2 regions of the Arthrobacter gandavensis genome follow, and region 1 is predicted to be linked to the other one. Evidence: predicted binding sites of a transcription regulator. Region 1 holds the regulator's gene; the other holds the start of a gene.
The links. The regulator Rex, encoded in region 1, represses fermentation and respiration genes when NADH is low (regulators of the CRP and FNR family bind a similar motif). The targets are predictions, from matches to a motif close to CTTGTGAANNNNTTCACAAG.

Region 2: the regulator Rex is predicted to act here: its motif matches at 1,255-1,274, upstream of ABFX29_RS12790 (queuosine precursor transporter).

What each region holds. Positions count from the first base shown of each region.
Region 1 is NZ_BAAALV010000002.1:833,989-837,192, forward strand. Features, by position in the region: gene ABFX29_RS07135 (helix-turn-helix domain-containing protein) at 1-64, shown strand, start outside; gene ABFX29_RS07140 (30S ribosomal protein bS22) at 253-351, shown strand; gene ABFX29_RS07145 (HAD family hydrolase) at 448-1,260, opposite strand; gene ABFX29_RS07150 (glutaredoxin family protein) at 1,328-1,591, shown strand; gene ABFX29_RS07155 (redox-sensing transcriptional repressor Rex) at 1,714-2,424, shown strand; gene ABFX29_RS07160 (hypothetical protein) at 2,429-3,204, opposite strand, start outside.
Region 2 is NZ_BAAALV010000005.1:111,071-114,274, forward strand. Features, by position in the region: gene ABFX29_RS12780 (hypothetical protein) at 57-539, opposite strand; gene ABFX29_RS12785 (TetR/AcrR family transcriptional regulator) at 532-1,212, opposite strand; gene ABFX29_RS12790 (queuosine precursor transporter) at 1,401-2,141, shown strand; gene tgt (tRNA guanosine(34) transglycosylase Tgt) at 2,138-3,204, opposite strand, start outside.

The DNA of each region.
Region 1 (3,204 bases):
GGAGTCTGCGGTGCAGCAGGTTCTGCGCAACGCCGTCATCGACCGGCAGTCCGGAACGGCTTAGGCACTTTTCAGTCCGTAACCTGATTCGGGGCTGCTCCCGGCGCTGTCCATCAAGGCTGCGCGGAGGCGGTACCCTGTTAAAGAACGTTTCATTCTGGCTAGTAATTGCCGGAACCGATGCTGGCGGGCCATGAGGCCTGACGGAAGCGGGGACCGGCATGGCTCCTAATTTAAGTTTGTGAGGACTCTGTGGGTTCAGTAATCAAGAAGCGCCGCAAGCGTATGGCCAAGAAGAAGCACCGTAAGCTGCTTCGTAAGACCCGCCACCAGCGCCGCAATAAGAAGTAAATTCTTCTTAGCTGCCGCGAAGCCCGCCGTCCGAACAGGACCTGGCGGGCTTCCGCTTTTAAGCCACTGCTGCTCCAGTGCTCCGGCGGGCTGCTGTTAGCGGGAACGTACCCAGGAGAATCCGCGCCACAGCCCGTAAGCCGCACCTGCGAGTGAAGCCGTCTTCAGGCCCAGCGTTGCCGCCCGGCGTCCGGAGCGGAAATCATAAACCGGCCAGTTGTGGTCACGGGCATGGCGGCGCAGCCGCGCGTCCGGGTTGATCGCCACGGGATGCCCCACCATGCTGAGCAGCGGCACGTCGTTGTAGGAGTCGCTGTACGCCCAGCAGCGCTCCAGGTCCAGGCCCTCCTGTTCGGCCAGTTCCTTCACACCGGCTGCCTTCGCCGGTCCGTGCAGGAATTCACCCACCAGGCGCCCGGTGTAGAGCCCGTCCGTGACTTCGCTGACGGTTCCCAGTGCACCGGTGAGGGAGAGCCTGCTCGCAATCACAGAGGCGACTTCAACCGGGGTACCGGTAACCAGCCAGACCGGGCGGCCCGCTTTGAGGTGCTGTTCGGTCAGTGCACGGGTTCCCGGCCAGATCTTGGAGACGATCATCTCGTCATAAACTTCTTCGCCCAGGATGCGGACGTCCTCGGCGGCCAGTCCGGTGGCGAACGCCAAGGCGGCGTCCCGGACGCTGTGCACGTCCTTCAGGTTCTCGCCTTGGAGCATAAAACGCAGCTGCTTGACGGCGAACCCCGCCGCTTCGCGGAGCGTAAAGACCTTCTTTTGGTACATTTTCCGGCCCACGTGGAACAGGCTGGCACCGCGCATCAGGGTGTTGTCGACGTCGAAGAATGCTGCTTCTCCCGGGTTGCCTGCCGCGGCCGGAGAATCGGCGGCACGGACGAGCGTGGGACGGGGCATGCAAGAAGTCTACTGAAAAACCTCACCGGAACGCGGAAGCGCGGCTTGGGAGGCTAAGTTGGAAGTCATGAAAGATGCCTCTTCCGGAGCCCATGTACCTGAGCTCCTTCTGCTGACCCGCCCAGGCTGCCATCTTTGCCAGGCCGCCCGTGAGGTTCTGGACCGGGTCTCGGCCGATCTCGGAGTCCCCTGGCAGGAACGCTCGATCGAGGAGGACCCCGAGCTTCAGGAACGTTTCGCCGAAGAGATTCCAGTGCTGATGATCGACGGCGTGCAGCGCGATTTCTGGCAAATCGATGAAGCGCGCCTGCGCCGCCTGCTGGCAGCGTAACCGGGCGCTACACACACTTGGACGCCGGGAGAACCGGTCATAAAGTGGAGAATCTCTCGGGGCCGCCCCGCCTGCAGGAGCCGCACCGCAGCCCATAGCTAACGAAAGTTGCCGAAGTGAGTATGCCGGATGATCCAGACGCCGCGGGTCCTGCCGTGTCTGCGCACGGGCGGCACATTCCGCCGGCCTCCCTTGCACGGCTGACGGTTTACCTCAGGGTCCTGGGGACCATGCTGACTGAGGGCGTTGAGCGGGTGTCGTCCGAGGAGCTCGCGGAAGCGGCGGGGGTGAATTCTCCCAAGCTGCGCAAGGACCTTTCCTATCTGGGTTCCTACGGAACGCGCGGGGTTGGCTATGACGTGCCTTATCTCAGCGGCCAGATTTCGGCAGCCCTGGGCCTGACCCTGGACTGGCGGGTGGCGATAGTTGGTGCCGGGCACCTGGGACGTGCCCTGGCCGGGTACCCGGGTTTTGGGTCCAGGGGCTTTGAGGTGGTGGCGCTTTTTGACGCCGATCCGCTGACCGTGGGGCAGGAAGTAGGCTGGCTGCGCATTTCTGACGTGCAGTCGCTGGAAGCCGTGCTGGAGAAGACCCGGGCCAACATGGCTGTCCTCGCGGTTCCCGCTGATGCGGCGCAGGAGATGTGCACACGCCTGGTGGACGCCGGAATTACGAGCATCCTCAGCTTTGCGCCGGTGGTCCTGCAGGCGCCTCCGGAGGTCCAGATCCGAAAGGTGGACATGGCCACTGAACTGCAGATCCTTGCTTACCACGCGCAGCGCGCCCAGGTTTCCGCACTCGCAACCGATGCCCAGGCGCGCCTGATGCGCTGAGAGCCTAGGCGGTCCTTCCGCCATGGGTTGCGAAATACCGGCTGCTGGCCGGCATGAACGCAAGACCGGTTCCCAGCCCAGCCAGCAGGGCCCCGGCCACATGGACAAAGGAACCATCCCGGAACCCAAAGAACAGGGCTGCGGCCACCACCACGCAGGCACCGGTCCGTGCCCAGCTCCTGCCGTCCCGTACCAGGGAAGCCAGCAGCAGGAAGATTCCGAACGCGACCGCGGCAACGGCAACATCCGCAACCCTGGCAAGCGAAAGGATCGTCTCAACCGGAACGCGCAGCTCCGCCAGCTGGGCAGCTGCCTGGGGGGCCGGCCGATCCGGATCCAACGCCGCACGCAGGCCGGCAATCAGGCCCAGCACACCCCCTGCAGTGATGAACAGGACTGCGGCCTTCACGGGAAAAGGAGCCGGACGCCTGGTCTTGCGGTCGGAGATCCGCGGCGGCCGCGGTGCTGCTGCAGGAGCCGACGGCATGTGGCTCGGGCGGGACGGCGTTTTGGCTGCGGGGCGCGGCAGTACCGGCGGTTTGGCAGGTTGCCCTGCGGGGACGGCTGCCGGGCTGGACACCGTCCGGGCGGTACTGTCTGCGGGCAGGTTCACCGATCCGTTGAGGACAGACTCGCTCCGGCGCGGGCGGTGGGCAGCGGGCGAGGAAAGAGCCAGTTGGATGACTGCGTCCGGGAACCGGGCCCAGCCGAACAAGCGGCCCATGCCGGCGTGGCCGGCAGCGGGTTTGGGCGGATGCGGGGCAGCATCGCCGGTTTGCA
Region 2 (3,204 bases), on a different contig from region 1:
CATCTTCTACCTAATCCGCCGCGGCCCGCCACCCGGTTTCGCTGCAGGCCGCCGTACTAGTAGCGCACGTCCATAAGGCGCCAGACGGCAAGCCGTCCGGTGGCAGCGGAGACCCCGATCGCCAGCGCCATCAGCAGGGGCACGCCAATGGATCCGGCAATGAACCCGATGACTGCCCAGGCAAGGATCGTGGGCACCAGGAAAAAGGCCAGTACATGAAGCCACTGGTTGGGGACGTCCCGCAGCAGCAGCCCCAGGGCCAGGCCCACCGGAGCGGCGGTCACCAGGCCGATGCCGGCGGCGTAGAACGCGGCAATCACGATGATCCAGAGATAACCCCAGAAATCCCGCGAGGTCCCCCAGCCAATCGCCACCGTGGCTATCAGGGCAACCAGCAGGCAGGCGATGGCATATCCGGTGACAAACGCGGTGGGGCCGAATGTTACGCGGGGCGCGAGCAGGAAAGGCGCGCCCCCGGCGGAAGGGGAACGTTCGGCATCCGCCGGGGAGACGCCGTCGTCATCCGCTTTTTCAGTCATGCGATCGCGCTCCTCGCAGCAGCTTCACCACATCTTCCACGATATTGCGCACTACGGGTAGGCGGGAGAGGATCACCAGCTTGGCCACGAGGGGAGCGGTATTTGTGACCAGGCGCCGGGAGCGGGCCTGACCGGGCGAGGAATCGTAGACCCAGAACAGCGTCACGCCCATCTGGACCAGCCACAGCAGTTCGGGCAGGTCATCGCGCACGGCCAGCGGCGGCTGCGGCCGGGCAGCCTGCACCGCCTGGCGGTAGACGGCGATCGACTTGCCGCGGCCCACCTGCTCGGCGTCGGCCGGCGTGGAGGACTTCCGGGTGCCAGGGGGCACCGGCAGGGCTGCCGTCTTCAGGAACTGGTGTCCCAGCGAGTGGTACGGAGCCAGCACGTCAAGGTTCGCCTGCAGGATGACCCGCAGGTGCTCGCCGAGGTTGTGGCCCTCGCGCAGCTGGGGCAGGGCCGCGGAGCGGTGCTGGTTCTGCAGCGACCGGTAGAGCTCGGCGACGATCGCGTCCTTGGAGGAGAAGTAGTAGTAGGCGTTGCCCACGGAGACGCCGGCTTCTGCGGCGATCCCGCGCATGGTGGTCCGCTCAAAACCGAGGGTGCGGAACTGTCTTGTTGCTGCCTCAGCCAGCCGCTGCCGGGTGGCCTCACTCTTCGACCCCGCGGCCATCGATCCCCTGTTCCAAGTTGCCTACCGGGACATTAGAGCACATTTTTGAACACGTTCAAAAATGTGACGGCACCAAAAACGTGGCAGAATTGACGCTGGTCCTCAGGAGGGCCGCCCGGGACAGCGGGCAAGTGCTAATACAGCCGGGCGGGAGCCCAGGCGAACCACTAAACCGAAACGGGAAATCCATGTCTTCACCAACCCCGGCCGCTGCCCGCCAGGCACGCCAGACCCCCAGCTACGCCTCCCGGGGCAGTTCGCATTACGACCTGATCCTCACCCTCATGTGCGTGGTGATCATCATTTCCAACATCGGCGCGTCCAAGGGCGTGGTGCTGGGTCCGGTCTTCGGCGACTTCAGCATCATCACCGACGGCGGGTTCTTCCTCTTCCCGCTGGCGTACATCCTTGGCGACGTCATCAGCGAGGTTTACGGCTTCAAGGCCGCCCGGCGTGCCATCTACATGGGCTTCGCGATGGCTGCGTTCGCCGTGCTGTCCTTCGCGGTGATCATTGCGCTGCCGGGGTTCGACGACGCCTACGGGCTGGAGAAGCAGGCCGCCCTGGAGGCGGCGCTGGGCCCGGTCTGGCAGATCGTCGCGGCGTCGCTGCTGGGCTTCCTGGCCGGGCAGCTGCTCAACGCCATGGTGCTCACCCGGATGAAGGCACGTTTCAACGAACGTGCGCTGGTGGGCAGGCTGATGGCCTCCACCGGAGTCGGCGAGTTCGCGGACACCCTGATCTTCTGTGCCGTTGCCGCGCCGGTCATCGGGATTGCCGATGCGGGGCAGTTCGTGAACTACGTGATCTTTGGCTTTGTCTACAAGACCGCCATTGAGTTCCTGTTTGTCCCGGTGACCTCAGCGGTGATCAAGGCAATCAAGAAGCGCGAGCCGACCTACAGGGCGCGGGAGAACGCCCAGGCCTAGCTGTAGTACTTCCCCAGGACCTCGTCCTTGAACTCGAAGAAGGTGCCGTCCTCGAGGGCCAGACGGGCGTCGTCGACCAGTTTCACGGTGAAACGCTCATTGTGGATTGAGATCAGCGTGTGGCTGACCATCTCATTGGCCTTGAACAGGTGCTGGATGTAGGCACGCGAGTAATTGGCGCAGGCGTAGCAGTCGCAGCCGTCCACCAGCGGGCCGAAGTCGCGCTTGAACTTGGCGTTGGAGAGGTTCTTGCGGCCGTACGGGGTGTAGAACGCCGAGTTGCGTGCCACCCGGGTGGGGGAGACGCAGTCGAAGGTGTCCGCTCCGTTTTCAATCGCGGTGAAGATGTCATCCGGCTCGGAAATGCCCAGCAGGTGCCGCGGCTTGTCCTCGGGAAGTTCCTCGGTGCACCAGCGCACAATCGTGCCCAGGTTTTCCTTCTCCAGTGCGCCGCCGATCCCGAAGCCGTCGAACCCCATGGCACCCAGATCACGGGACGCCTTGCGGCGCAGGTCCTCATACTGGGCGCCCTGCAGGACGCCGAAGAGCGCCTGGTAGGGGCGGTGCGACCGTTCCTCGGTGAGCCGGCGGTGTTCCACCAGGCACCGTTCCGCCCAGAGCCGGGTGCGTTCAAGCGAACGCTCCTGGTAGGCGCGGGAGTTCAGCAGGGTGGTGAGCTCATCGAAGGCGAACATGATGTCCGCGCCCAGCTGGTGCTGCACCTGCATGGAGATTTCCGGGGTGAAGCGGTGCTTGTCCCCGTTCAGGTGGGACTTGAACCAGACGCCGTCGTCGTCAATGTGGGCCAGGCGTTCCTTGCCGGGAGCGACGTCGTCGTCCGCTCCGGTGGCATGCGTGGTGCCGTCGGCATTCATGTTGATGACCTTCTTGAAACCGGCACCCAGGCTCATGACCTGGAACCCGCCGGAGTCGGTGAAGGTGGGGCCGGGCCAGTTCATGAACTTTCCCAGCCCGCCGGCCTCGTCAAGGATGTCCGCGCCCGGCTGCAGGTACAGGTGGTAGGCGTTCGCCAGCACGGCCTGCGCCCCAAGCTGCGCCACGG